Regions from separate parts of the Caldimonas sp. genome, predicted to be linked through region 3. Evidence: predicted binding sites of a transcription regulator. Region 3 holds the regulator's gene; each other region holds the start of a gene.

Region 1 (12,683 bases), on a different contig from region 3:
GTGCGAGCTTCAGCAAGGTCTCGATGTCGTAGGTGCCGGGCTTGCGCACCTCGCCTTCGACCACCACGGTCCAGGGGCGCGTCTTGAGGCTGCCGGCGCGGCGGGCTGGGTCGGCCTTGTCGGTGCCGAACTCGTAGAAGTTGTTGTAGGTGGTGACGTCCTCGTAGGCGGTGAGCTTTTCCATCGTCATCGCACCGGCCAGCTTGCTGGGGGTGCCAGACAGTGCGGCCAGGCGGCCCGGGCCGCGGGTCTGGGCCAGGGCCTGCCGGCCAGCCCAGGCGGCCAGCGCGGCGCCGGCGGCCCCGGTGGCCATCCAGCGCAGCCAGTCGCGCCGGGCGGCATAGACCTCACGCGGGGTGATTTCGGAGGCGACCGGGTGGTCGTAGGTGCGGGCGTGTTTCAGGTAGCGCATGGCGGGCCTTCCAGGGACTTCACCGTTGGAAAGAGTGGCATCCGCCGAGGTTCCCTGCCGGCGTGGGGGCTTGTGCTCAGCGCCCCAGATCGTCGTGAAAGCCGGTGTCGATCACGTCCAGCCCCGAGGTGGTGGGGTTGTCGCCTTGCTGCGGATCCCGGTGGGTGACCCCTTCCAGCGCTGCCGGGTCGAAGAGCGTCAGGGCGTTGCGGGCCTGGTTGTCGCGGAAGCGCTTGCGCGAGAAGAGCTTGCGCTGGGCGTCGACAGGCAGGTCGGTGACGCGAATGATGTTGCGTGCGATCAACAGATCGATCACGTCCTCGAGCACCCGCACGAAGTCGGCATCCAGGGCCTGGAAGGCCTCCTGGCGCTGGGTGCTGCCGGCACTGAGGCCGAGGAAACCCTGGACCTCGGCATGGTCATCGGGCAGGAACTCCTGGGTCTCGGGCGTGGGCTCTCGGTGCAGGCTCACGACCACACCGTGGACATTGCGTGCGACGAAGGGCATGGTCGGCGGCCGCGCAGGTGGACAGGCTGCCGACTATACGCCCCCGCCGCCGGCGGCGTTCAAAGTTCGCCGTAGGAGTGCAGGCCCGACAGGAACATGTTCACACCCAGGAAGGCGAAGGTTGTGACGGCCAGCCCCACCAGTGCCCACCAGGCCGACAGCGTGCCGCGCAGGCCCTTCATCAGGCGCATGTGCAGCCAGGCCGCGTAGTTCAGCCACACAATCAGGGCCCAGGTCTCCTTCGGGTCCCAGCTCCAGTAGCCGCCCCAGGCCTCGGCAGCCCACAGCGCACCCAGGATGGTGGCGATCGTGAAGAAGGCGAAGCCCACCGCGATGGCCTTGTACATCACGTCGTCGAGCACCTCGTCGCTGGGCAGCCTGGCGGCGATGCGCCGGCGCAGCGAGAGGATGCCTCCCACGATCAGGGCCGAGACGCCGAAGTACACCGCCCAGTAGCTGCTGATGCCGCCGTCGGGCGTCTGGCGGAACACCAGCGGCTCGAAGCACAGCACCACCCCCAGCAGCCACAGCGGGGCCAGCTTGTACCAGCGCGTCTCGCCGGCCTGCTGCTTGATGAGATACGCGAAGGCCACCATCGCGGCGAGCGCGAAGGTGCCGTAGCCGATGAAGTTGGCCGGCACGTGCAGCTTCATCCACCAGCTCTGCAAGGCGGGCACCAGCGGTTGGATCTCGTGCGCGCCGCGCTCGACCGTGTACCACAGCAGAAAGCCCACCGCGGCGCTGACGATGAGCATCGCAAAGGCCCCCAGGCTGCGCACGTTCTCGCGCTGGCGGTACTGGTCCTCGTAATACAGCCAATACAGCGTGGTGAGCCAGCAGAACAGCACGAAGACCTCGTAGAGGTTGCTCACCGGGATGTGGCCGATGTCCGGGGCGATCTGGTGGCTCTCAAACCAGCGCACCATCGAGCCGATCAGGCCCATGGCCACGGCCGCCCAGGCCAGGCGCGAGCCCAGGCGCTCGGCCGTGGCGGTGTCGGTCCGGGTGAAGAAGCCGATCCAGTAGAACACCGTGCTCATGAAAAAGAGCAGGCTCATCCACAGGATGGCGCTCTGGCTGGACAGGAAGTACTTGAGCAGGAAGACCTTGTCGGCCTGGGACAGGTCGGCCCCGAAGCCGTCAGACACCCGCGCATAAAGAGCGATGGCCAGCAGTGAGGCGGCGCCCACCACCAGCGCCAGCACGCGCAGCGGGCGCCAGAACCAGCCCAGCCACACGGCGGCCGGCGCGGCGCCCACGAGGATGGCCTTCTCGTAGACGTCCATCGAGGCGGCATAGCGCTGGAAGGCGTAGCCCGTGCCGGCGACGATCAGCACGGCAAAGAGCCAGTCGAACCAGGTGCGCCGCGCGAAATAGCCTGGCGCGTCGAGCGAAAGCGTGGTGGTGTTCATCGGGCCTCCGGGGCGGCACCTTGCAGCAGGGCCTGCTTGAGGTGGTCGAATTCTCGGTCGGTGTCCAGGGTGTGGCGGGTGGACGACAGGGCCGTGGTCACACGGGTGTGGCCGCTTTGGCCCGGTGCGTCTTCGAGCCAGATCCACAGGCGGCGTTCCCTGACATAGAGCATCGCGAACACGCCGACGATGAGCAGCACGCAGCCCAGGTAGACCAGGGATTTGCCCGGGGTGCGGGCGACCTGGAAGACGCTGGCCTGCACCTGCTCGAAATCTTTCAGCTCCAGCAGCAGCGGGGCCGGGTAGTAAGCTTCGTCCGACAGCGACAGCACCGCCTGGGTCATGAAGGCGCGGGTGGATTCGTCCTGCGGCAGCGGTGCCAGGCCGGCCTGGGCGCGGCTGTCTTGCAGCAGCTCGAACAGCACGCCGTTGAGGATGCGGATCAGCACCTCGGAGGTGCGCGCCCGGTCGGTTTCGGGGACGTTGGCCTCCATGAACTCCGAAATCGCCTGCAGACCCCCCACCGGGGCCTCGCCGGGACGCACCGGCTCGGCGCCGGCGAACAGCGCCAGGCTGCGCAGGGCCGACACACGAAGCCGCTCGGCCAGGTCGGAGCGGGCCGGATCGACCGCTGCGCGCACGTAGCGCTGCACGGCGCGCTCGCGCATCGCCGGGTCGTGCAGGGCATCGCGCAATCGCATCCAGCCGTCCAAGCTGTCGGCCTCGTCGGCCGGAATGCGCAAGTAGCGGAAGCTCTCGGCCGGCGTGTCGCGCACGCCGGCCAGGAAGACGCGCCGGCCGTCGAGCTCCACCGGCAGCATGTAGTTGTGGAACTCGCGGGCCTGGCCCGAGGCGTCGCGCAGCTTGTAGGTCACCGAGGGCCCGACGTTGCGCAGACCCTTGTCGCTGCCCGGTGCGCCCGAGCCCAGGTGCTGCTGCAGGCTGGCCACCAGATCGACCTTGCGCACGTCGGTGGCGCCGGTATTGGCCTGGCCGAGGTTCTCGACATTGATCACCCGCAGCCCGGTGAATTCCAGCGTCAAGGGCTGGCCGTCGGGGGTGCGCAGCTCGGTGCTGCTGCCCACGGTGCCGGCCACCTCGAATCGGCGGCCCGGCCCGCCCATCGGATAGGCCCGCAGCGTCAGGCGCGAGCCCCCATCGTCAAAGCTGGATTGATAGATCGCCATGCCGGCGTGATAAAGCGGTTTGTTGACCTCAATGCGTGCCTGGCGGGTCTGGCCGGTTTGGCGGTCGTGCACCACCACCTCGCTGGCAAACAGCTTGGGCATGCCGGTCTCGTAGTACTCCACGATGAAGCGCTTGAGCTCCAGGTCGAAGGGCAGGGGCTGCAGCAGCACGCCGTCGGGCTGGTTGAGCAGGACCACACCCGAGCGCGAGCCCTCAGGCACCATCAGGTTGCCGCGGAAGGCGGCGGTGTCGGTGCTCAGCCAATGCTGGGGTGGCACCTCGCTGATGAGGCCGCCGCCGGCGTAGGGGCTTTTGCCGTTGAGCCACATCTGTGCACGCACCATCAGATCGCCGTCGAGCAGGCCGCCGATGCACACCAGCACGATGGCCGAATGCGCCGCCAGGTAGCCGAGCTTGTTGGCCGAGCCCTTCTTGGCGGCCACCATCACGCCGCGCACCGTCTGCCCGTCGCGGCGCACCTGCGCACGGGCTTTCCAGCCGTTGCGCTGCAGCAGGGCCGTCACCCGCTCGAAGACCGCCTCGCGCGGCTCGGCCACCACGCCCCGGGCCTTGTGATGAAAGGCCTGCAGCGCCTGCTCGCGCACCTGTTCCTTGTAGGCCTTGAGCTCATGGGCGATCTTGGGGGCGTTGCGCGCGATGCACAGCGAGGTCGACACCACCAGGAAGGCCAGGATGAGCAGGAACCACCAGGCGCTGTAGACCGCATACAACCCCAGCTGGCCGAACAGCTCGGCCCAGAAGGGACCGAACTGGTTGACGTAGTTCGTGAACGGCTGGTGCTGCTGCACCACGGTGCCGATCACCGAGGCGATGCAGATGACGGTCAGCAGCGCGATGGCAAACCGCATCGACGAGAGCATCTCGATGGCCTCGCGCCAGGCGCGTGATCCACGGGCGAGCTGCAGGCCGGAGGTGGCGGTCATGGGGCGTTCGGGTTGGAGCGTGCAAGCAAAAAAGGCGGGCATCCCTCCCAGGGGGCCCGCCTTCTTGCTGTGTGGGTCTCGGCTTGCGGGTCGCGGTGTCAGCGCAGACCGGCAATATAGTCTGACACGGCCTTGATTTCCACGTCGCTCATGCGGGCGGCGATGGCCGTCATCTGGGCGCTGTTGGCGCGCGCGCCGCTGCGGAAGGCGGTCATCTGGGCCACGGTGTAGTCGGCATGCTGGCCGCTCAGACGCGGGTACTGCGAAGGGATGCCCGAGCCGGCCGGGCCGTGGCAGGCCGCGCAGGCGGGCACGGCCTTCTCGGCGATGCCGCCGCGGTAGATGCGCTCACCCAGGCGGATGGTGTCTTTCTGGGTGGCCACGCCGGGGCGGGCTTGCTTGCTGGCGTAGAACGCAGCCACGTTGCGCATGTCCTCGTCGCTCAGCGTGGCGGCAAAGCCGGCCATCACCGCATTCTGGCGCTTGCCGGACTTGAACTCCTGCAGTTGCTTGACCAGGTACTCCGGGTGCTGGCCGGCGATGATCGGGTTGGCCGGTGTGCCCCGGCTGCCGTCTGCCGTGTGGCAGGCCACGCACACCTGGTTCGCGATCGCCTGGCCCTTGGCCAGGTCGGGCTTGGCGGGAGCTTGGCCAAGCGCCGCCATCGGGGCGGCCCACACAGTTGCGGCAAACAGCAGGGTGACGGTCGATTTCATGTCGTGGGAGGCAGTTGTAGGCCGAAGGCAAAACCCGCGGATTTTACAATGCCCATTCCATGCCCAGCCAATCCACCCCCTCCGGCGCCCGTGCGCCTTCCGCCCAGACCGACCCGGCCGCCCGTGCCGCGCTGGCCTGGCTGCACACCGCCCGATTCCTGACCACAGCCAGCGAACTGCACCAACTGCCGGTCAGCGAACGGCCGGAAATCGCCTTCGTGGGCCGCTCCAACGCCGGCAAGTCCACCGCGATCAACACCCTGGCGCAGCAACGCCAGCTCGCGTTCGCCTCCAAGACCCCGGGGCGCACCCAGCACATCAACCTCTTCGAGCTGGGCCCGCGCGACGCCGCCGATGCCCTGCTGGCCGATCTGCCCGGCTACGGCTACGCGGCCGTGGAGCGCAGCGCCAAGCTGCGCTGGCAGGCGGTGATGGCCGATTACCTCGCGCTGCGCCGCAACCTGGCCGGTGTGGTGCTGCTGGTGGATCCGCGCCAGGGCCTGACCGAACTCGACCACCAGCTCCTGCAGTTCGTGGCCCCGCGTGTGGGCAATGGCAGCGTGAAGCTGTTGGTGGTGTTGACCAAGGCCGACAAACTCACCCGCCAGCAAGCCGCGCAGGCCCAACGGGCCGCGCAAGAGGCCCTGGCCACCTACGTCACCGACGAGGCCGACGTCGGCCTGGCGCTGTTCTCGGGCCTGCGCCGTACCGGCCTGGACGACGTGGCCACCACGCTGCACGGCTGGGTGCACGGCGGCACCCCCGCGTAAACCCCGAGCGGCGCGGGTCGCCAACGCGACGCCGCCACCGCCGCGCCCGGCCGATACTCCAGGGCATCCTGCCCTGGGAGTGTTGCGCATGAGCCTGGAGACTTTCGACGTCGATCTGCCGCACGGCATCCGCCTGGCCTGCCGGGCCCAGGGGCCGCGCGAGGCGCCGGTGCTGGTGTTCCTGCATGGCTTTCCAGAGGCGGCCTTCATCTGGGACGAGGTCGGCGCGATGCTGGCCGGGCGCTTTCGCTGCGTGGCACCAAACCTGCGCGGCTACCCGGGCTCGTCCTCACCGGCCGAGGTCGAGGCCTACCGGGCCAAGCACCTGGTGCGCGACATCGCCGCCTTGATCGAGCACCTGGGCGCCCCCGTTGCCGCCTTGGTGGCCCATGACTGGGGCGGGGCGGTGGCCTGGAACCTGGCGGCACAGCAACCCGCGCTGATCGAGCGTCTGGTGATCGTGAACTCGCCGCATCCGGGCACTTTCTTGCGCGAACTGCAGCACAACCCGGCGCAGCAACGGGCCAGCGCCTACATGAACTTCCTGTGCCGCCCCGATGCGCAGGACCTGCTGGCCGAGAACGACTTCGCCCGCCTGTGGCCCTTCTTCACGAGCATGGGCGCCGGCGCCGACGGCCACGGCTGGCTCACCGAGGCGGTGAAGGACCAGTACCGCGCCGCCTGGCGCCACGGACTGACCGGGCCGCTGAACTACTACCGCGCCTCGCCCCTGCGCCCCGCCCAGGGGCAGGCCGACGCGATCCACGGCCTGCGCTTCGACGACGCCCAGGTGCGCGTGGAGCGCCCCACGCTGGTGATCTGGGGCGAGGGCGACATGGCCCTGCCGCCCTCGCTGCTGGACGGGCTGGAACACTGGGTGCCGCGCCTGGAATTGCTGCGCGTGCCCGGTGCCACGCACTGGATCGTGCACGAGCAGCCCGGTCTCGTGGCCGAGGCCATCGCCGGCTTCGTGCCGGACTGAACGTCAGCGGATCGGATCGTCCAGGTCCTGGATCAGGCTGTCCACCGCCCGCTGCATCAGCGAGCGCTCCTCGAGCAGGGTGATCAGCCCCTCGGACAGCAGCCGCTCCACGGCCCGGCGCGTCAGCGAATGCGACTGGCCCGCATGCTGGCTGGCGAACATGAAGAACTGGCCGTTGTCACTGCTCCACATCAACTGGGCCGTGACCCACTGGCCCTGCACGAACATGTGATACCACGAGCCCGGTGTGAGCTGGGCCAGCCAGGCTTGCCGGGCCAGCCGGCCGGCCTCGGTCTCGGTCTGGTCCATCAGGCCCACCGGCACGGTGGGCAGCACGCTGCGGTCCACCGGCGCGTCGGGCCCGGGCGGCAACGGGTCGGGCTCGTCGCGCAACTGCTGCACGATCTGCTCGGGCGTGAGCGCTTCGGCAGGCGACGGTGCCGGCGGTGCCTCGCCGCGCAGCACCGCGCCATGGTGGGCCGCCAGCTCGGCCAGGATCGCGTCGCGCTGGGCCGCGGGCCAGGCGATCAGGTCCAGGCCGCGGTTCAGGCTGGCCAGCAGCTCGGGCCGAAGGGCGCGCAGCCGGGCCCGGTCGGCCGGGGCCGTCAGCGGCTGCATGCTCCACAGCAGCTCGTCGACCGTGTGCATCAGCTCCTGGGCCTGGGCGGAATGTTCGCCGTGGCGGGCTATGGCCTCGACCATCGCGTCCACCCAGGGACCGAAGAGGAAGTCGCGCAGCGACTGGCTGAGCGAAGCCCCCTGCATCTGGCGCACCTGCTGGCGCAGCACGCCGCGCAACTGGTCGGCCCGCTCGATGCGCTGCAGCTTCTCCAGTGCCGCGCGCGAGCGCTCCAGTGCCTCGCGGCTGCGCTCGTCGATGAAGTGATTGATGTCGTCCTGGCCCTTCAGGAAGTGCTGCGCCTGGGGCGCGGGCAGCGCGACGATGCGGTCGATCACGCTGCGGGCGAACGCCATGAAATCGCGCAGGCGTTCGTCCTGCGGGTCGTCATAACCCGCGCAGTGGGCCGACAGGCGGTTCAGGAGCTGCCAGACCGGATGGTCGGACTGGCGCACCAGGGCCGGGTCGCGTTGTGCCAGCCCGAGCACCGCCGGCTTGAGCCGCCCCAGCAGGCTGCGCACGGCATCGATGAGCTTCGGGTCGGCCAGGATCTGGTCGAACAGGCGGTTGACCAGCGTCTGCGCCTCGGCGGCGGCCCCGTCCAGCGGCGTCGGGTGGCTGCGGCTCACCCGTTCGAGCAGCCGGCCCAGCGTGCCCGAATCGGTGAGCTCGAAGCCTGTGCCCCCCGCCGGCACCGCCGGCGCGGCCGAGGGCACGGCCCGGAAGGCCAGGGGCTGCACACCCAGGGCTTCCAGCCGGCGGCAGATCTGCTCGTATTCGACCTTGAGCGCCTCGGCCAACCGGGCCCCGGCCATGCGCAACAGCAGCATGCGCGACTCGGCCGACACCCGCAGCTCGTGGGTCGAGCGGCTGAGCGCACGGGCAAACACTTCCGGGCGCAGCGGGTTGGCCTCGCGGCGGATCTCCTGCCAGCCGCGCACCGCGGCCATGAAGGCCTGCACCTCCCGCAGCTCCCACTCGGCCTGCTGGTCGATCTGGGCGATCACCCGGGAGATCTCGATGTCCTCGGCCGCCTGGCCCTCGTCCACCAGGCTCAGGTCGTCCAGACTCAGGGCCAGCGGCTTGCGCGGGGCCGCCCGCGCGGCGCCGGAATCGGTCATCGCCTCGCGCACCCCCTGGGCGATGAGCTCCTGCAGCGAGCGTATCCAGTCCGCCTTGCGGGCCTGCAGCACCTCCATCAGCGCGAAGAACTGCCGGCGGTCCTGAGCCAGCGCCATCTGGGCATTGGGATTGCGCAACTCTTCCAGCGTGCGCTCGACCACATCGCGGGCCAGCAGCGGCACGCCCTGGACGATGGAATCAAGGGAAGTCGACAGGGCGGGTGGGTGGCTCATGAAAGAAGGGGCGTGGTGTCCCGTATTGTTGAGCCCGGCGCGGGGCGGCGCAATCCCGATGAGCCTGCCACAGGGGCATGGCTTGACCACAGAATGTAAAAAAGGGCCGCATGCGCGGCCCTTTTTTGAGGCGAGCTGCCTGGGGGACTTACATGTCCATGCCCATGCCGCCCATGCCCCCCATGCCGGCACCGGCGGCCGGGGTCTCGTCCTTCGGCGCTTCGGCCACCATGGCTTCGGTGGTGAGCATCAGGCCGGCGACCGAGGCGGCGTTCTGCAGGGCCGTGCGGGTCACCTTGGTCGGATCCAGGATGCCCATCTCGATCATGTCGCCATAGGTGCCGTTGGCGGCGTTGTAACCGAAGTTGCCCTTGCCTTCGAGCACCTTGGCGATCACCACGCTGGGCTCGTCGCCGGCGTTGGCCACGATCTGGCGCAGGGGCTCCTCGACGGCGCGCAGCACGATCTTGATGCCCGCTTCCTGGTCGGGGTTGTCACCCTTGATCTGGCCGGCCGCCTGCTTGGCGCGCAGCAGGGCCACGCCACCGCCAGCGACGATGCCCTCTTCCACGGCCGCACGGGTGGCATGCAGGGCGTCTTCGACGCGGGCCTTCTTCTCCTTCATCTCGACCTCGGTGGCCGCACCCACCTTGATCACGGCCACGCCACCGGCCAGCTTGGCCACGCGCTCTTGCAGCTTCTCGCGGTCGTAGTCGGAGGTGGCTTCCTCGATTTGCACGCGGATCTGCTTCACGCGGGCTTCGATGTCGGCCGCGGCACCGGCGCCATCGATGATGGTGGTGTTCTCCTTGGCCACTTCCACGCGCTTGGCCTGGCCCAGGTCGGCCAGTTGCACCTTCTCGAGCGTCAGGCCCACTTCCTCGGAGATCACCTTGCCGCCGGTCAGGATGGCGATGTCCTCCAGCATGGCCTTGCGACGGTCGCCGAAGCCCGGGGCCTTGACGGCGCACACCTTCAGGATGCCGCGGATGGTGTTCACCACCAGCGTGGCCAGGGCTTCACCTTCCACTTCCTCGGCGATGATCAGCAGCGGACGGCCGGCCTTGGCCACCTGCTCCAGCGTGGGCAGCAGGTCGCGGATGTTGCTGATCTTCTTGTCGTGCAGCAGCACGTACGGGTTCTCGAGGATCGCGGCCTGCTTCTCGGGGTTGTTGATGAAGTAGGGCGACAGGTAACCGCGGTCGAACTGCATGCCTTCCACGACATCGAGTTCGTTGTCCAGGCTCTTGCCGTCTTCGACGGTGATCACGCCTTCCTTGCCCACCTTGTCCATCGCGTCGGCGATGATCTTGCCGATGGATTCATCGGAGTTGGCGGAGATGGCGCCCACCTGAGCGATCTCCTTGCTGGTGGTGGTGGCCTTCGAAGCCTTCTTGAGCTGCTCGACCAGGGCGGCGACGGCCTTGTCGATGCCGCGCTTCAGATCCATCGGGTTCATGCCGGCGGCCACGTACTTCATGCCCTCGCGCACGATGGCCTGGGCCAGCACGGTGGCGGTGGTGGTGCCGTCACCGGCGTTGTCGCTGGTCTTGGACGCCACTTCCTTGACCATCTGGGCGCCCATGTTCTGGAGCTTGTCCTTCAGCTCGATCTCCTTGGCCACGGACACACCGTCCTTGGTCACGGTGGGGGCGCCGAAGGAGCGCTCGAGCACCACGTTGCGGCCCTTCGGGCCCAGGGTCACCTTGACCGCATTGGCCAGGATGTTCACGCCTTCGACCATGCGGGCGCGGGCTTCACCGCCGAAAACGACGTCTTTAGCTGCCATAAGAAATTCTCCGGATTCGTTGCTGAGATCTGTTCAGACGGGGGTGGCAGGATTACTTTTCCACCACGGCGAAGAGGTCTTCCTCGCGCATGACCAGCAGTTCTTCGCCGTCGACCTTGACGGTCTGGCCGCTGTACTTGCCGAACAGCACACGGTCACCGACCTTGACGTTGGGCGCCACGAAGTCGCCCTTGTCATTGCGCTTGCCCGGACCCACGGCCAGGACCTCACCCTGATCGGGCTTCTCGGCGGCGTTGTCAGGGATGACGATGCCCGAAGCGGTCTTGGTTTCGTTTTCCAGGCGCTTGACGATCACGCGATCGTGCAGAGGACGAAGTTTCATGACATCTCCTAAGAGTGAGAACCAACTTCTGGTTGATGGCTGATGCGATAAAGCACCAACTTGATAGGCATGATCGGCGGGGAATCCGACCCAACAGGCCTGCCCCGGGATCATTAGCACTCATGTTGGATGAGTGCTAACAGCGACGAATTATAGGGGTGGGTGCAGCTTCTTCAAGAGGGCGTCTCGGCCCCCCGGTGTTCAGCCCGCAGCACCCATGCAGCGCCAGCCGGGAGGCTGTTGGAAGGCGTGCAGGCATCTATCGATACATGTGGATCGATAGTCAATCGCAATGCCGCAGTGGGTCGGCACGAGGCCTACGGCGCCTTGCACCGCCACGCCCAGGGCTCGCGGCCGGTCGTCCACGCCGCCGGACCGGGGGCCGTGCCGCCTGTGGCGCACGCGCGCGCAATCGTTCGAGAGCGGGCTGGTGGTGCGGGAGGACGCGGTGTGGCGCTGAAGCCGGGGGTCACCGTCCGTGGCTCGCGTTGCGCATCGCCTGCGCCAGCCCCGCGTGGCCCTGCGTCTCCAGCCCCTGGATGGCGCCGGCGCGGTCGCGGGCCTCGTGGTGCTGGTTCAGCTTGCGCTTGCCGTCCAGGCGCGTGATGCGCACCTCCAGCCCCACGATCTTGCCCAGCATGGCGGCCAGATAGTCGGGCGGCGCATCGCCCATCTTCCACGGCACCGGCTGCGTGGCTTCATGCACGCGCGTGAGCCGCGCCACCAGCCCGCGCAGGAACTTTTCGTCATCATGCACATGCACCGTGCCGTGCGCATGCACCACCTCGTAGTTCCAGGTGGGCACGCGGCGGTGGGTGTCGTGCTTGCCCGGGTACCAGTTGGGCGAGATGTAGCCCTCCACCCCGCGGAACACCACCAGCACTGCATCGCCGCTCACCACCTCCTGCCACACCGTGTTGGCCCGCGCCACATGCGCCAGCAGCACCCCGTGCGGGCCCTGCGCCGGGTCCAGCAGGAAAGGAATGTGCTGCGCCTCCAACCCCGCGGCGGTGTGCGTGACCATCATGCCCAGCGGGTGGTCGTTGATGATGCGGTGCAGCTGCTCGGGGCGGGTTTCGGCGAAGTGAGGGGGGAGGTACATGGTGGGGGCTCCGGCGCTGGCGCGTGCGGGATGGGGAAGGGACGGCCCGGTACTGTGCCTGCAAAGAGGCAAGGGCCTCAAGGCCCAACGGCGGGCCCGGGCAACTCAGTTCCCCCCCAAAAGGGGGAATTGGCTGGGTGGCGGCCTCAGGCAAAGTGCGCCTTGCGAAACCTGCGCCAGTTTGCATGAAATTCAGTGCTGTACAAATATCCAGACAATGCCTCGAGGCGCAGGCTGGGCGAGGCTTGCAGCCCGATCGGGCCGTCGGCGTTAGGAAGGCAGTCGACGGTGTTATGCAGCAGTTTTGCTTCCTATAACACGTTAGCGCTATGAAACCTAGAACCATCGCACTTCAAATCATTTGTTGCGTAATTGGGGCCTTCCTCATCTCCGTCGAGTTCATTGCAACGAAGAGTATTTCCGAGAGTGGTTTATTCTTTGGTTGGTTATTTTTCTTTGCCGCAAGCATCCTCGGCGCCGATCACGCGGCCAATGCAAGCACAACGTCCAGGCGCTTTTTCAAATTACTCGTGGTGATCTCCG
Region 2 (4,210 bases), on a different contig from region 3:
TGGGTGAGCGAGCACCACAGCCTGCCCACCATCGTGGGCACCGCCCCCGAGATCCTGCTGGCGGCCATCGCCGCACGCACCCGGCGCATCCGCCTGGGCAGCGCCGGGGTCATGCTGCCCCACTACGCAGCGCTGAAGGTAGCCGAGCAGTTCCGCGTGCTCGAGGCCCTGGCCCCGGGCCGCATCGACCTGGGTGTGGGCCGCGCACCCGGTGCCGACATGCGCACCGCCATGGCTCTCAACCCCAATGCCTATGCGGCGGCCGAACGCTTCCCCGAGCAGATCCAGGACCTGCAGGCCTGGCTGAGCGGGCAGGCGCACCAAGGCATCGTTGCCCACCCCCGCGGCCCGGCCCCCTCCCCCGACGCCCCCTGGGCGCGCATCCCCACGGTGTGGGTGCTGGGCAGCTCGGACTATGGCGCCCGGCTGGCGGCCCACCTGGGCCTGCCCTATGCCTTTGCCTACTTCTTCATGGACGGCCAGGGCGTGGAGCAGGCGCTGGACCTCTACCGCAGCCTTTACCGCCCCAGCGAGCGCCATCCCAAGCCCCAGGCCACCATCTGCGTCTGGGCCCTGGCCGCCGACACCGACGAAGAAGCCCGCCACCACGCCCTGAGCCGCGAGCGCTGGCGGGTAGACCGGATGCGGGGCCGCCTGGGCCCACTGCAGGCGCCCGCCCAGATCGCCGAACGCGGTTTCACACCCGAGGAATGGCCCACGGTGGACGCCCTGCGCCGCAAGGCTTTCGTCGGCAGCGCCGCCACGGTGGCCGAGCAGCTGCGACGCCTGGCCGACGAACTGGAGCTCGACGAGCTGGTCATCAACACCTGGGCTCACGACCCGGCCGTGCGCCGGCATTCCTACGCCCTGCTCGCCCAGGCCTTCGATCTCCCCAAAAACCCAGACTGAAGCGATTGCCTATTTCTACGACTTAGGGTTTCCCCGTGGGGGATTTAGCACTCTCTTCGTTCGAGTGCTAATATTGGAGGAACTAAAAGGAGGTTCGGGATGTCTATGACGACCATGAACACCTCGACCGCTGCCCTGACCGTCCGGGATCCCTGGGCCCTGGTGCCTTCGCTGGGCAATCTGGACGCTTACATCACGGCCGTCAACCGTCTGCCGCTGCTGACGCAGGAGGAAGAGACCACGCTGGCCCGTCGCTGGCGCGACCATCACGACCTGGAAGCCGCCGGGAAGCTGGTGCTCTCGCACCTGCGTCTGGTGGTGTCCGTCTCGCGCCAGTATCTGGGCTACGGCCTGCCCCATGGCGACCTGATCCAGGAAGGCAATGTGGGCCTGATGAAGGCCGTCAAGCGCTTCGACCCCGACCAGGGCGTGCGCCTGGTCAGCTATGCCCTGCACTGGATCAAGGCCGAGATCCATGAGTTCATCCTGAGGAACTGGCGCATGGTCAAGGTGGCCACCACCAAGGCCCAGCGCAAGCTGTTCTTCAACCTGCGCTCGATGAAGCAAAGCCTCAAGGATGACGCCGATGCGGGCGAACTCCATCGCAGCACGCTCACCGACCGCGAGATCGACACCGTGGCCCGCGAGCTCAAGGTCAAGCGTGAGGACGTCATCGAGATGGAGACCCGCCTGTCCGGCGGCGACGTGGCCCTGGAGCCCACCATCGACGATGGCGAGGAAAGCTACGCGCCCATCGCCTACCTGGCCGACGAAAGCCGCGAACCCACCCGTGTGATCGAGGCCCAGCACCGCGACGTGCTGGCCACCGATGGCATCGCCCGGGCGCTGGACACGCTGGACGAACGCAGCCGCCGCATCGTCGAGGAACGCTGGCTCAAGGTGAACGACAACGGCAGCGGCGGCATGACGCTGCACGAACTGGCGGCCGAGTACGGTGTGAGCGCCGAACGCATCCGCCAGATCGAGGTGGCCGCCATGAAGAAGATGCGCAAGGCCCTGGCCGAATACGCCTGACCTGGCCCCACCCTTTGCACACAACGGCCCCTTCGGGGGCCGTTTGTCTGTTGGCAGCGCTCAGGCGAGCTTCAAGCGCCGCACCACGAATTTCTCCAGTTCCAGCAGCACAAGCACAGCCACCCCCGCGCCGATCACCTGCAGGCCCTGGATCACACTCAGGCCCTCGGTCTGGAACAGCGCCTGCATCCACGGTGCATAGGTGAAGGCCATCTGCAGCAGCACCACGCCGCCCACCGCCATCAGCACACGGGGCGTGCCCTGCACGCCCTGCCAGGTGAAGGACGGGGCCTTCAGGTAACGCACGCTGAAGAGGTAGAAGACCTCCATCACCACCAGGGTGTTCACCGCGACGGTGCGGGCGGTCTCCACGCTGTGTCCCCGGGACAGCGACCACTCATACATGCCAAAGATGCCCGTGAGGAAGAGCGTGGACACCAGCGCGATGCGCCAGACCACGAAGCGTGACAGCAAGGGCTCGTCGGGCGCGCGCGGCGGGCGTCGCATCACGTCGGCCTCGCGCGGCTCGAAGGCCAGCACCATCGCCAGCGCGATGGAGCTCACCATGTTCACCCACAGGATCTGCGCCGGCAGGATGGGCAGCGACACGCCCAGCAGCACCGCCACCAGCAGCGTGAGCGACTCGCCGCCATTGATGGGCAGCAGGAAGGTCACCGTCTTGCGCAGGTTGTCGTAGACGGTGCGCCCCTCCTCCACCGCGTGCACGATGGAGGCAAAGTTGTCGTCGGCCAGCACCATCGCGCCGGCCTGCTTGGCCGCCTCGGTGCCCTTGCGGCCCATGGCCACGCCCACGTCCGCCTGCTTCAGCGCCGGCGCATCGTTCACGCCGTCGCCCGTCATCGCGACGATCTCGCCATTGGCCTGCAGCGCGCGCACCAAACGCAACTTGTGCTCGGGGCTGGCACGGGCAAAGACGTCGGTGCGGCGCACCGCCTCGCGCAAGGCGTCGTCATCGAGCGCCTCGATCTCTGGGCCGGTCATCGCCTCCAGGCCATCGCCGAGGCCGAGCTGCCCCGCGATGGCGCTGGCCGTGACGCCGTGGTCCCCGGTGATCATCTTCACGCGGATGCCCGCCTGCCGGCATTGGGCCACCGCAGCAATGGCCTCCTCGCGCGGCGGATCGATGATGGCCACCAGGCCCAGCAGCGTCAGACCCTGCTCGACATCGGCCACTTCGAGCCGGCCATGCGCCGCAGGCAGCGCCCGCCAGGCCAGGGCCAGCACGCGGCGGCCTTCGCGGGCCTGCTCGTCGATGCGAGCCTGCCACCAGGCGGCGTCCAGGGTTTGTGGCGCGGCCTGCGCACCCGCCTCGTGGGAGCACATCGCGAGCACTCGCTCCGGCGCGCCTTTGACTACCACGAAGCGGCCACCGGCATCGTCCGGGTGCAGCGTGGCCATGTAGCGGTGTTCGGACTCGAAGGGAATGGCATCGAGCCGTGGGTGCTGCTGTCGCAGCCCGCCCGGGTCCAGACCGGCCTTCATCGCCAACGTGAGCAAGGCCCCTTCGGTCGGATCGCCGGCCAGCCGCCATTCGCCTGACTCCCGGCGCAGGCTGGCGTCGTTGCACAAGGCACCGGCCAGCGCCAGTCGATGAGCCACCGGCCACTGCGAGGCCAGACGGGCCGTGTCGATGGGCTGCCCCTGCACCCGCCAGGCGCCCTCAGGCGCATAGCCGGCGCCTTCCACCGCCAGCACCGCCTCGCGCAGCACCACCTGCTGCACCGTCATCTCGTTGCGCGTGAGCGTGCCGGTCTTGTCCGAGCAGATCACTGTCACCGACCCCAGCGTCTCCACGGCCGGGAGGCGCCGGATCACGGCGTGGCGTGCCGCCATGCGCTGCACCCCCAGGGCCAGCGTGATGGTCATCACCGCCGGCAGGCCTTCGGGAATGGCTGCCACGGCCAGACCCACCGCGGCCATGAACATCGCCTCCACCGAACCACCTCGCACGGCGAGGCCGAACACGAAAAGCACACCAGCGGCCGCGAGGACGGCCAGCGTCAGCCATCGTCCGAAGGTGGCCATCTTGCGCAACAGGGGCGTGGTGCTCTCTTCCACCGTCTCGAGCATGCGGCCGATACGGCCGATCTCGGTGTGTGCCCCGGTGGCCACCACCACGGCACGCGCCTGGCCCTGCGTCACGAGCGTGCCCGCATAGCCCATGTTGAAGCGGTCACCAAGGGCCGCTGAACGCTCCACCGGGTCGGCATGCTTGTCCACCGGCACCGACTCGCCGGTGAGCATC
Region 3 (12,683 bases):
GAGCTGCTGGGAGCCCAGGCCGATCACCCGGCGTTTCAGTTCCGTCATGAAGACGAGGCCTTGCGTCGTGCCTGGGACCAGGCCCTGGGCGAGGTGCTCGGCAGTGAGCAATACGCCGCCGTGCTGGCGCGCTGGGAGTTGGGAGAGGACGTGTTCCCGCCGCGCGAACGCGAGCCGCAGGAGGGCGGCCGATGAAGTCTCCGAAGGGGCTTCGCGCCCGTATGCGGGGGGGGTCGAGCTGGCCGCTGTGGGCGTGGGCGGCCGTGCTCGGCTCGGGGCTGATCTGTCTGACGGTCGTGTGGCTGCAAAGCAGCTACTTGAGCCAACTGGAGCAGACCGTGCGCACCTTGCGCTACATGCGCGTGGCACGCATCGACGTGGCCCAAGGGGTGCTGCACTTGAGTTTGGCCACAGACGATGCGCCCGGGCCCTGGAATGCCTCGCAAGGCTTGGCCTTGATCGACCAAGCGCTGGACCAGTTGAGCCATGTGGCCACGTCGGCCGGGGCCACCAGCGCTGCGACGCAGGAGCTGGCCGAGGCGATCACCCAGATGCGACAGGCCTGGCGCAGCGCTGGCGATGACCGCCTGCTTTGGCTGCGCTCCAGCGCCGCGCGCCTGATGCTGGGGCGGGTCGATGGGGCGGCCGCACGCTTGGTGCAGGAGATGAGCCAGCAGCTTGACGAAGCCATCGCACAGCAGCGTCGGCGCCAGTGGATGGCCTTGGCGTGGACCGTGGTGTTGCTGTCTGTGCTGGCCTGGGCGGTGTGGCGTGCGTGGCGTCGCCAACGGCGCATCGAAGCGGCTTTGTACGACACCCAACAACGCTACCGCGCGCTGGCGGCCGAGCGCAAAACCCACCTGGACGAGGCCTTGGCCGAGCAACGGCGCGCCGATGTGTTTTGGCGCACCGTGGTTGATCACCAGCCGACCCTGGTGGCCTATTGGGACAAAGATCTCATCTTGCGCTTTGCCAACAAGGCCTATCTCGAATGGCTGGGCAAGAGCGCCGATCAGGCCATCGGCCGCCCAGTGGCCGAGGTCGTTGGCCAAGAGCTCTTTCAGCGCGAGTGGCCCAGGATCCAGCGCATCTTGCAAGGCGAGAGTTTCGAGGGCGAATACACCTGGTCTGTGGACGAACGCACGCCGCGCCAGTTCTGGGCCCATCGCATGCCCGATCGGCGTGACGGACGCATCCACGGCTATTACTTCTTCGCCACCGATGTGAGCGATTTGAAAGTGGCGCACGACCACCTGGAGGCGCTCAACGTCGAGCTCACCCGCGCGCGTGACCGCGCCGAGGCGGCCAACCGCGCCAAGAGCGCGTTCCTGGCCAACATGAGCCACGAAATCCGCACCCCGATGAATGCCATCATCGGATTGACCCATTTGCTGCGCCAGCAGCTTGGCTCGGGCGAGCACGCCGACAAGCTGGACAAAATCGATACGGCTGCCCAGCATTTGCTGTCCATCATCAACGATGTGCTGGACCTGGCCAAAATCGAAGCCGGCAAGCTCCAACTCGAGCCGGCCGATTTCCGTATCGACACCATGTTGTCGCGCACCTGCGATCTGGTGGCACCGAAAGTGCGCGACAAAGGCCTGGAGCTCGTGCTCGATGCAGACCACCTGCCCGTGTCGGTGCATGGCGATGCCACTCGCCTGTCGCAAGCCTTGCTCAATTTGCTGAGCAATGCGGTGAAGTTCACTGATCAAGGCGTGGTCTTGTTGCGCGGTGAACTGCTTGCCGAAGCTGCCGAGCAGCTTCAGTTGCGCTTTTCCGTGCGAGACACCGGCCCCGGGCTCACGCCCGAGCAGATCGAGCGCATCTTTCAGCCTTTCGAGCAACTCGACGGCACTCGCACCCGTCGTCATGGCGGCACCGGCTTGGGGTTGACCATCACGCGCCATCTGGTGCAGTTGATGGGAGGCGACATTGGCGTGGACAGTCAGCCCGGCCAAGGCAGCACCTTCTGGTTCACCGTGAGCTTGCGCCGCGCGGCCACCCAGCCCTCGCGTGTGGACGTGCGCTTGCGCGGTTTGCACGTCTTGCTCATCGACGACTTGATCGAAGCCCGTCAAGCACTCGCGGAGATGCTGCACATCATGGGCTTGCAGGTGCAAGCCTGCGACAGCGGTGCGCAAGCCGTGCACGACATGAGCCAAAGCAAGGCGCGTCGGCCCGATGTCATCGTGACCGATTGGCTTATGCCCGAGATGGACGGCTTGCAAACCCTGCGCCGCTTGCGTGAGCTGTGGGGGGCGCAAGCCATGCCGGCGAGTTTGATGGTCACCGCGCGCGACGACCCCGCCTTGCGCCAAGCGGCCCGGGCGCAGGGGGTGGGGGCCGTGCTGCTCAAGCCGGTGACGCCGTCGGCTTTGCACGATGCCTTGATCGCGCTCTTGCGTGAACGCATCAGCCAGGCGCCACCGCCGCCCGTGTTGCCGCCACCGCAAGCGGTGCCGCCGCAAGGCCGCTTGTTGCTGGTCGAAGACAATCCCGTCAACCAGGAGGTCGCGCGTGAACTGCTGCGCGCAGTGGGCTTGCACGTGGATGTGGCCAGCAACGGTGTGGACGCCGTGCGCATGGCTTCGGCCTATCCGTACCGTCTGATTCTGATGGACATGCACATGCCTGAGATGGACGGCTTGCAAGCCACGCGGGCCATTCGCGCCTTGGCCGCTCATGCGCACACGCCCATCGTGGCGATGACCGCCAATGCCTTCGGCGAAGACCGCGAGGCCTGCCTGGCCGCCGGCATGAACGACCACATCGCCAAGCCGGTGGAGCCCTCTTTGCTGTATGCCCGCTTGCGCCACTGGCTGGGGTCTTAGGGGCGAGGGTTTGGTAGGCCGTGCAGGGCTCGAACCTGCGACCAAAGGATTATGAGTCCTCTGCTCTAACCGACTGAGCTAACGGCCCGAAAGGGTGGGCCCCGATTGTAGGCCGTGCTACTTCTGGCTCAGCGCGTTGGACACCAGGCGGGAGGTGATGTCCACGATCTGGATCATGCGGTCGTAGGCCATGCGGGTGGGGCCGATCACGCCCAGGGTGCCCACGACCTGGCCGTCCACTTCGTAAGGCGCTGAGACGACGGACAGCTCCTCGTAGGGCACGACCTGGCTCTCGCCGCCGATATAGATTCGCACGCCCTCGGCGCGACTGGAGACGTCGAGCAGTCGCATGAGCTGGGTCTTCTGTTCGAACAGGTCGAAGAGCTTGCGCAGCGACTCCAGGTCGCTGGAGAAGTCCTGCACGGTCAGCAGATTGCGCTCGCCCGAGACGACCACCTGCTCCTGGCTGCTGGCCATGGCTTCGGTGCCGGCCTGCACGGCCGCCTGCATCAGGCTGGCGATCTCGCCGCGCAGGGCCTCCACCTCGGTTTGCAGGCGGTTGCGCACCTCCTCGAGCGTCAAACCGGCGAAATGGGTGTTGATGTAGTTCGTGGCCTCGACGAGCTGGGCCTGGGTGTAATTGTGCTCGGTGAAGAGCACGCGGTTTTGCACGTCACCGTCGGGGGCGACCAGGATCACGAGCACGCGCCGGTCGGACAGGCGCAGGAACTCGATGTGGTGGAACACCGAGGGCTTGCGCGGCGCAGTGATCACGCCCACGAAGTGCGACAGGTTGGACAGCAGGTGGGCCGCATTGGCGATCACGCGCTGCGGCTGGTCGGGCTGGAGCTGATCGCGCACGCAGGCCACCTCCGGCGGCGGCTGGTTCAGGTCCAGCGGCCGGGCGGTGAGCATGGTGTCGACGAACAGACGGTAGCCGCGCGCGGTGGGCACCCGCCCGGCCGAGGTGTGGGGGCTGGCGATCAGCCCCAGCTCCTCGAGGTCGGCCATCACGTTGCGGATGGTGGCCGGCGACAGCTCCAGCCCCGAGGCCTTGGACAGAGTGCGCGAACCCACCGGCTGGCCGTCCGCAATGTAGCGTTCCACCAGGGTTTTGAGCAGGGTCTTGGCGCGGTCGTCCAGCATGGCGTTGATTTTAGGGCGCGCCGGCGCGCTGCAAGGGGCGCCGCTTGGGCGTTTTCCCTGGCCAGGCGGGGACTTGGGCCCCTCGGTGGCGGCGTGGGCGCTGTGGTGTAATCCCGCCCATGAAATCCCGCTTCCGTCACGTGGCGCTGATCGGCAAATACCAGGCCCAGGGCATGCGGGGGGTGCTGGAGGACATTGCCCAGTTCATCTGCCGCCAGGGGGCGGAGGTCTCGGTCGAGTACGACACGGCCATGAACACCGGCCTGAGCGGCCACCCGATGCTCGACGTGGAAGGTGTGGGCCGCGAATGCGACCTGGCCGTCGTGGTGGGCGGTGACGGCACCATGCTGCACATTGCCCGCGAGGTGGCGCGCCACGGGGTGCCGCTGGTGGGCATCAACCAGGGCCGCCTGGGCTTCATCACCGACATCCCGGTGGGCGAGGTGCACGAGGTGCTGGGGCCCGTGATGGCCGGCGACTTCGAGGAGGAGCGCCGCAGCATGCTCGAAGGCCAGGTCGTGCGCGACGGCCGTGTCATCTTCGAGGCCTTTGCCCTCAACGACGTGGTGGTCAACCGCGGCGCCACCGCTGGCATGGTGGAGCTGCGCATCGAGGTGGCTGGCGACTTCATGGCCAACATCCGCTGCGACGGCCTCATCGTGGCTTCGCCCACGGGCTCGACGGCCTATGCGCTGTCGGCCGGGGGGCCCATCTTGCACCCGGACATCGCTGGCTGGGTGCTGGTGCCCATCGCGCCCCACACCCTGTCCAACCGGCCTATCGTGCTGCCCGACGACAGCGAGGTCGCAGTGGAGATCGTTGGCGGGCGCGACACGAGCGTGAATTTCGACATGCAAAGCCTGGCCAGCCTGTTGCACGGCGACGTCGTCCACGTGCGCCGATCGGCACACCGGGTACGCTTCCTCCATCCGCGCGGCTGGAGCTATTACGCCACGCTGCGCAAGAAACTCCATTGGAACGAAGGTTTGGGAGCCTGAGCCGATGCTGCGCCGCATCGCCCTGAGGGATTTCGTCATCGTCCATGAGCTCGAGGTCGAGTTGGCCCCGGGCTTTTCCGTGCTGACCGGCGAGACCGGCGCCGGCAAGTCCATCCTGATCGATGCGCTGCAGCTCGCGCTGGGCGCGCGCGGCGACGCCGGCGTGGTGCGCGAGGGGGCCGCCCGCACCGAGATCAGCGCCGAGTTCGACAGCCCGGCCGCTTTGGCGGCCTGGCTGGACGAGGCCGGCTTCCAGACCGATGAGGTGCTGTTGTTGCGGCGCAGCATCGATGCCCAGGGCAAGAGCCGCGCCTGGATCAACGGCAGCCCGGCCACCGTGGCCCAGCTCAAGGCGGTGGGTGAGCACCTGGTGGACATCCACGGCCAGCATGCCTGGCAGAGCCTGACCCGGCCTGAATCGGTGCGCAGTCTGCTCGACGCCTATGCGGGCTGCGACCTCGCGCCGCTGGCGCGGGCCTGGACGGCCTGGCGTTCGGCCGCCCAGGCGCTGGAGGAGGCGCGCGCCGGGCAGGACCACCTGCAGCGTGAGCGCGAGCGCCTGGCCTGGCAGATCGGCGAGCTCGACAAGCTCTCGCCCGGTCCCGACGAATGGGCCGAGCTCGATGCCGAGCACCGGCGCCTGAGCCATGCCCAGGCCCTGACCGAGGCGGTGCAGGCCGCCTTGCAGGCGGTGTCCGAGTCCGAGGGCAGCGCCGACGAACTGACCGCCCGCGCCATCGACGGCCTGGAGGCGGTGGCCGACTACGACGGCGCGTTGGCCAACGTGATCGAGGTGTTGCGCAGTGCCCAGGCCCAGCTCGAGGATGCCGCCCACAGCCTGAACGCCTACCTGCGCCACGGTGAGCTCGATCCGGCCCGACTGCACGAGCTCGACGGGCGCCTGTCGAGCTGGATGGGCCTGGCGCGCCGCTACCGCCGGCCGCCCGAGGAGCTGCCCGCGCTGTGGGCGCAGTGGAAGGACGAGCTGGCCCGGCTCGATGCAGCGGCCGACCTGGAAGGCCTGGAACGCGCCGCGGCCCAGGCCCGCAAGGCCTACGACCAGGCGGCGCGCGAGGTCTCCAAAGCCCGCCGCGAAGCGGCGCCCCGGCTGGCCCGGGCCGTCACCCAGGCGATGCAACAGCTCGGCATGGCTGGCGGCCGCTTCGAGGTGGCGCTGGTGCCCAACGATGCACCCCAGTCCCACGGCCTGGAGTCGGTGGAGTTCCTCGTCGCCGGCCACGCCGGCAGCTCGCCGCGCCCGCTGGCCAAGGTGGCCTCGGGGGGGGAGCTGTCGCGCATCGCGCTGGCCATCGCCGTCACCACCAGCCAACTCGGCGAGGCCGGCACGCTGATCTTCGACGAGATCGACGCCGGTGTGGGCGGCGCGGTGGCTGACACCGTGGGGCGGCTGATGAAGCAACTCGGGCGCGACCGCCAGGTGCTGGCCGTCACGCATCTCCCGCAGGTGGCCGCCTGTGCCGATCACCATTGGGTGGTCAGCAAGACCACCGAGGCGGGTCGCACTTCCAGCAGCCTGCGCTGCGTGGCCGGCGAGGCCCGGGTGGCCGAGGTGGCCCGCATGCTGGGCGGGCAGCAGCTCTCCGGCACGAGCTTCGCGCATGCCCAGGAGATGCTGGCCACGGCCGCGACGCCGCCCGGCCCGGTGCCAGAGCCGCGGGCACGGAGGCGCGGATGAGCGAGACCACCGCCGCGGCCGCGCTGCGCGAACTGGTGCTCATCACCGGCATCTCCGGCTCGGGCAAGTCGGTGGCGCTGCATGCGCTGGAGGACGCCGGCTATTTCTGCGTGGACAACCTGCCGGCCGAGCTGCTGGAGCCTTGCGTGCAGCTCGAGCACGAGAAGTTCACCGCGCGCGTGGCCATCGCGGCTGACGTGCGCGCCGCGCAGTCGCTGCCCCTGCTCAAGCCCGCGCTGGCGCGGCTGCGCGACCAGGGCGTTACGGTGCGGCCGGTCTTCCTCGACGCCTCCACTGACACCCTGGTGCGGCGCTTTTCGGAAACGCGCCGCCGCCACCCGCTGTCCGACCCCCTCGCGGCCGACCCGACCACCCAGCGTGCGCTGATCGAGGCGATCGAACTCGAGCGCGAGCTGCTGGCCGAGTTGCGCGAGATGTCCACCATCATCGACACCAGCGAACTGCGGCCGGCCCAACTGCGCCAGTGGACGCGCCAGATCGTGCAGGCCCCGGCGGCCTCGCTCACGCTGGTGTTCGAGTCCTTCGCCTTCAAGCACGGCGTGCCGCTCGATGCGGATTACGTCTTCGACGTGCGCATGCTGCCCAACCCGTACTACGACCGCGAGCTGCGCCCCCATACCGGGCGTGACGCGCCGGTGATCGCCTATTTGCAGCAGCAGCCCGAGGTGGCCGAGATGCTCGCCCAGATCGAGGCCTTCCTGCGCCGCTGGCTGCCCGCCTTCGAGCAGGACCAGCGCGCCTACCTCACCGTGGCGGTGGGCTGCACCGGCGGGCAGCATCGCTCCGTCTACCTCGTCGAACAACTGGCCCAGCGCTTCCGGGCGCGGGGCTCCACCCTGATCCGTCACCGCGAGCTCGATGCGCGTGACGCTGCTTCATGACCGATCTGCCCGACCCTTCCTCGCTGCCGCTTTTCCCTTTGCAAACCGTGCTGTTCCCCGAGGGCCTGCTGGGCCTGAAGGTGTTCGAGGCGCGTTATCTCGACCTCGTCAGCGAGTGCCTGCGCACCCAGCGACCCTTCGGCGTGGTGGCCCTGCGCCAGGGCCAGGAAGTCCGACGCGAAGGCGAGGCCGTGGCCCTCGAGGCCGTGGGCTGCCTGGCCGAGCTGATCGAGGTTGACAGCGAGCAGGCCGGCATCCTGCATTTGCGCTGCCGCGGCTCGCAGCGTTTCCGCATCCGGTCCACACGCCAACGTGACGACGGTCTGTGGCTGGCCGAGGTGGGCTGGCTGGCTCCCGACCCGGCCGTGCTGCCGCAGGAGGACTACCTCGCCAGCGCGCAGGCCCTGGCCAACGCGATCCAGATGCTGCGCCAGCGCGGCCCCTTGCCGTTCCTGGAGCCCTTCCGCTTCGAGGAGGCCGGCTGGATCGCCAACCGCTGGTGCGAGATCCTGCCCATCCCGCTGGCCGCGCGCCAGAAGCTGATGGAGCTGGAGGACCCGCAGGTGCGCCTGAAGCTGGTCGATCAGTTCCTGCGCAGCAAAGGCATCATCGGCGGGGCCTGAGGGCCTCTGTGTTCATACCGGGCCGCGTGAGGCCAGCAGTTTGCGCAGCGGCGCCGGCAGGCCCCAGTCGGCCAGGGCCTCGTAGGCCACCCACTGGCCGGGGCCGGGCGGCCGCGGCTCGGGCCCGTGCAGCACACACTGGCGCGGGTGCAGCAGCCAGTCGAAGTGCGTGAGCGCATGCGAGATGCTTGGCCAGGGGGTCAGCGGCCCGGGCCAGTCCGCCTGCAAGGCCGCCTCGCTGTCGTATTCGGGCAGGCTGTGCAGGCCCGCCCACACCCCACGCGCGGGCCGCGGCTGCAGCCACACCCGGCCTTCATGCTCCAGCCACAGCCACCAATGCTCGCGACGGCTGCGCCTGAGCTTGCGGGTCCTGACGGGGTAGGCCTCGGGGCGGCCTTCGGCACGGGCCGCGCACCAGGCCTGCACCGGGCAATGCAGACAGTGCGGCGAGCGCGCCGTGCACACCGTGGCGCCCAGGTCCATCAGGCCCTGGGTGTAGGCAGCCATGTCCTGCCCGGGCAGCAATGCGGTGGCCTCCTCCCACAGCGAGCGCTCGTGACGGGCCTGGGCCAGGTCCTCGCCGAAGCCCAGCACGCGCGTGAGCACCCGCTTGACGTTGCCATCCAGGATGGCCGCGCGCTCGCCGAAACAGAAGGCCGCGATCGCCGCCGCGGTGGAGCGCCCGATGCCCGGCAGCTCGGCCAGGGCCTGGGCCGTGCGCGGGAACTGCCCGCCGTGCTGGTCCACCACCACCTGGGCGCAGCGGTGCAGGTTGCGCGCGCGGCTGTAGTAGCCCAGGCCGCTCCAGGCGGCCATCACCTCGTCACTGCTTGCACGGGCCAGCGAGTGCACATCGGGGAAGCGCTGAAGGAAACGCTCGTAGTAGGCCAGCACCGTGCTCACCTGGGTCTGCTGCAGCATGATCTCCGACAGCCACACGTGGTAGGGCTCGCGGCTGCGCTGCCAGGGCAGGTCATGGCGGCCGTGCGTGCGCTGCCAGGCGATCACGGCCGCAGCGAAATGCGGGCGCAGTGCTGCGGTGGAAGGAGGGCGACGCGACATGCCGCGATTGTGGCGGCTGTCCGCCAGCGCGTTCACACTAGCTCAGGCCTGCAAGGGGGCGGGGTGGGTGCTCAGGTCGAGGTCCAGCGCCAGCGGCTCGATCCCGGAGGAGGGCAGCGGAGCAGCCGCCTGTTGCTGCAATCGGGCCACCAGGCGGTGCAGGCGCTCCTGGAGTTCACGCATGCGCCCTTCCTGGGCTTCCATCTCGCTCACGCGGGCCTCCAGTTCGGCCGCGGCGCTGCGCACGCGCTCCAGTGTCTCGCGTCGGCGCTTGAAGTTGCGGCGTCGGTCGCGCAACTGGGTGTCGATCTGGGCCGAGGCGGTCTTGTTCCACAGCTCGAGTTCGGCGCTGGCACCTTCGAAGACCACTCGCAGCTTGGACACCAGCATGCGCCGGAACTGCGACATGAAGCGCTCGTTGGACAGGCGCAATGCATGCGACAGCCCCAGGTACTGCGTGTAGTTGCGCTCGATCAGCTCGAGGTCGCGCACGAAGCGGGAGAGGTCGGGCGCGGCCGGCACGGCCAGGCCGAAGCCGAACTCGGCGTTGAGCTTCTGGAAGGACGCGCCCAGCATCGTGTGGATCTCGTGGCCCTTGGCCTGGGCCTCGTCGAGCTTGGAACGCAGCGCCTGCGCCATCTCGGTGAAAGCCTTGCGTGCACCGAAGTTGAGGATGGCCGAGCGCAGCCGTTCCTGCAGCACCTCGGTGTGGCGACGCACCACGTCGCTGGAGATGCCCACCAAGGCGTCCTTGAGCATGCGCGTGTGCACCGAGCGCATGGCCTGCACGTGCGCGATGCACTGCTCGAATTCGCTGCTTTCGGCCTCCACGCGCCGGATCATCACCTCGACCATGCCCGCGTTCTTGCCACGCAGACCGCGTAACTCGAGCAACTGCTCGGCGCACTGTCGCCGGCGGTCGGCCAGGCGGCGGCCGATCTGGGCCTCCAGCCGGCGGGCGCTGTCGATCACCAGCTGCGCCAGCACCTCCTTGCGCTGCGGCAGCAACTGCCGGCCCAGCGCGTCCTCCAGCTCCAGCAGGCGGCTGGCGCGCAAGTCGTCGGCATCGCCGGTCACGCGACCGGCCAGCGCGATCTTGGCCGAGATCGGAAAAACCCGGTCCTCGGGGATGCCCAGTGTTTGCGCCGTCTGGCTGCGCTGGCGGCCGATGTGCGCCTCCACCTCGGCCGGCGAGCTCAGCGGATCGGTGAGCGCATCGATCTTGTTCAGCGCCACGTAGCGCGCCAGCGGCTGGCCGCACAGATGATCCCGCCAGATCGCCAGGTCGGACTTCGTCACGCCGGTGTCGGCCGCCAGGATGAAGACCGTGGCATGCGCCGAGGGCAGCAGGCTCACGGTCAGCTCGGGCTCGGCGCCGATGGCGTTCAGGCCCGGGGTGTCCAGGATCACCAGGCCGCGCTTGAGCAGCGGATGCGGGTAGTTGATGACGGCATGCCGCCAGGCCGGCACCTCGACGAGCCCGTCCTCGCCCAGCGGCGGGTTGTCCTGGGCCCGCTCGTCATCCCAGAAGCCCAGCGCCCGGGCCTCGTCCTGCGGCACGCGCCGCGTGGCCATCACGCGGGTCAGCGCCTCGGCCAGTTCGTCGGGCCGCTTCACGTTGAGCGTCACCTCGGTCCACACGCCGGCTTGCTGGCGCAGTTCGGCCAGCGAGGCCGGCCCCAGCCGGGTCTCGATGGGCAGCAGGCGCAGCGACGGCGGCTCGTCGGGGTCGTAGCTCAGCTCGACCGGGCACATCGTGGTGCGCCCGGGCGTGGCCGGCAGGATGCGCCGGCCGGTGTCGGCGAAGAAAATCGCGTTGATCAGCTCGGACTTGCCGCGCGAGAACTCGGCGACGAAGGCCACCACCAAGCGGTCTCGGGCCAGGCGGGCCTGCAGCGACTCCAGCAGGTCGGTGGCCGGTTCGTCCAGCAGATCGTGGTCGAAGAGAAAGCGCGACAGCTCCTGCAACTGGACCTCGAGATCGGCGCGCCACAGGCCGAGGGCATCGAACTTCAGCGCGAACGAGGGTGACGGAGCGGCAGACGACATGGCGGTCACACCGGACAAGCGGGATGGAGGCGATCATGGTAGCGCATGGCTGCCGCCGGGCCCGCCGTTCGCGGCTGCGGGGCTGCCGTTCGTCACGACCGGGGCCGCCGTTACCTTTTGCTACGGCTGCCGTCGTGCAGGCCCGGGCCGTCAGCCGCGCTTTTGGCACCGCGGGCAGAAGTAGGTGGAGCGCTGGCCTTGCACGATGCGGCGGATGGGCGTGCCGCACACGCCGCAGGGCCGACCTTCGCGGCCGTAGACGCGCGCCTCGTCCTGAAAGGCGCCGTTGTGGCCCTGGGCGTCGCGGAAGTCGCGCAGTGTCGAGCCGCCGGCGGCCAGCGCGCGCGCCAGCGTGTCGCGGATGGCCGCCGCCAGGCGCTCGCAGCGTGGCCGGCTCAGGCGGGCGGCCGGGGTGCGCGGGTCGATGCCCGCGGCGAACAGCGCCTCGCTGGCGTAGATGTTGCCCACGCCCACGACCACGTCGCCGGCCAGCAGGGCCTGCTTGACCGCCACCCGGCGGCCGCGCAGGCCGGCGTGCAGCACGGCCCCGTCGAAGCCGGGCTCCAGCGGTTCAGCTCCCAGTGGGGCCAGCAGCTTGCGTGCGGGGTCGGCCTCCAGCGAATCCGACCACACCACGGCACCGAAACGCCGCGGGTCATGCAGCCGCAGCAGGCCGCGGGTGGTCCACAGGTCGAAATGGTCATGCGGCCCGGGCGGCGGATGGGTGCGGTCGTAGCGCAGCGAGCCCGACATGCCCAGGTGCAGCAGCAGCCCGCCGCGCTCCAGCGGCAGCCACAGATACTTGCCGCGGCGACGGGCCTCGCCCAGGGTCTGTCCGTGCAAGGATTCGGGCGCACACCCCAGCGGCCAGCGCAGCGGCTTGCCCAGGCGCACGCCCAGCACGCGGGCCCCGGCCAGCTGCGAGGCGAAACTTTGCCGGGTGACTTCGACTTCGGGCAGTTCAGGCATGCGGGGAATTATCCGGGCGTCCGTAGAATCGAATCGACTTTGAGGAGTTGCCCATGCCGATGCGTCCCCTGAATCTGCGAGTGCTGGCCGCGGCCCTGGCCGCTTCGGCCGTGCTCTGGGGCGCCCCGGCCCGGGCCCAGCCTGTGGCGGCCGCTGTGCCGCCGCGCCCGGCCGAGCCGGCCGTGGTGAACTCGGCCCTGGACGCCGCGTTGTTCTACCAGCTCCTCGTCGCCGAGATGGAACTGCGCGCCGGGGCCGCCGGCACGGCTTACGAACTGCTGCTCGATGCAGGGCGTAAAACCCGCGACGAGCGCCTGTTCCAGCGTGCCACCGACATCGCCTTGCAGGCCCGCGCCGGCGAGCAGGCCCTGGCGGCCGCGCAGGCCTGGCGCACGGCCGCGCCC

What was found. Region 3 encodes HrcA, which represses chaperone genes, less so after heat shock. Its sites were predicted from a motif close to TTAGCACTCNNNNNNNNNGAGTGCTAA; they were not measured.
Region 1: a site for HrcA is predicted at 11,152-11,178, ahead of groES (co-chaperone GroES). Genes of this name have one in related genera too.
Region 2: a site for HrcA is predicted at 954-980, ahead of rpoH (RNA polymerase sigma factor RpoH). Genes of this name have one in related genera too.

What each region holds. Positions count from the first base shown of each region.
Region 1 is NZ_JBKBVU010000003.1:24,428-37,110, forward strand. Features, by position in the region: gene msrP (protein-methionine-sulfoxide reductase catalytic subunit MsrP) at 1-412, opposite strand, end outside; gene ACK42S_RS00790 (hypothetical protein) at 489-920, opposite strand; gene ccsB (c-type cytochrome biogenesis protein CcsB) at 980-2,332, opposite strand; gene ACK42S_RS00800 (cytochrome c biogenesis protein ResB) at 2,329-4,464, opposite strand; gene ACK42S_RS00805 (c-type cytochrome) at 4,563-5,180, opposite strand; gene yihA (ribosome biogenesis GTP-binding protein YihA/YsxC) at 5,240-5,950, shown strand; gene ACK42S_RS00815 (alpha/beta fold hydrolase) at 6,039-6,932, shown strand; gene ACK42S_RS00820 (DUF1631 family protein) at 6,936-8,906, opposite strand; gene groL (chaperonin GroEL) at 9,055-10,695, opposite strand; gene groES (co-chaperone GroES) at 10,748-11,038, opposite strand; gene ACK42S_RS00835 (FMN-binding negative transcriptional regulator) at 11,508-12,140, opposite strand; gene ACK42S_RS00840 (hypothetical protein) at 12,470-12,683, shown strand, end outside.
Region 2 is NZ_JBKBVU010000180.1:1,878-6,087, forward strand. Features, by position in the region: gene ACK42S_RS14500 (LLM class flavin-dependent oxidoreductase) at 1-909, shown strand, start outside; gene rpoH (RNA polymerase sigma factor RpoH) at 1,015-1,944, shown strand; partial or broken gene ACK42S_RS14510 (cation-transporting P-type ATPase) at 2,005-4,210, opposite strand, start outside.
Region 3 is NZ_JBKBVU010000066.1:2,156-14,838, forward strand. Features, by position in the region: gene ACK42S_RS08685 (transporter substrate-binding domain-containing protein) at 1-195, shown strand, start outside; gene ACK42S_RS08690 (response regulator) at 192-2,834, shown strand; tRNA gene ACK42S_RS08695 (tRNA-Ile) at 2,846-2,922, opposite strand; gene hrcA (heat-inducible transcriptional repressor HrcA) at 2,952-3,980, opposite strand; gene ACK42S_RS08705 (NAD kinase) at 4,100-4,978, shown strand; gene recN (DNA repair protein RecN) at 4,983-6,674, shown strand; gene rapZ (RNase adapter RapZ) at 6,671-7,576, shown strand; gene ACK42S_RS08720 (LON peptidase substrate-binding domain-containing protein) at 7,573-8,199, shown strand; gene mutY (A/G-specific adenine glycosylase) at 8,212-9,261, opposite strand; gene ACK42S_RS08730 (dynamin family protein) at 9,304-11,310, opposite strand; gene mutM (bifunctional DNA-formamidopyrimidine glycosylase/DNA-(apurinic or apyrimidinic site) lyase) at 11,461-12,279, opposite strand; partial or broken gene ACK42S_RS08740 (hypothetical protein) at 12,333-12,683, shown strand, end outside.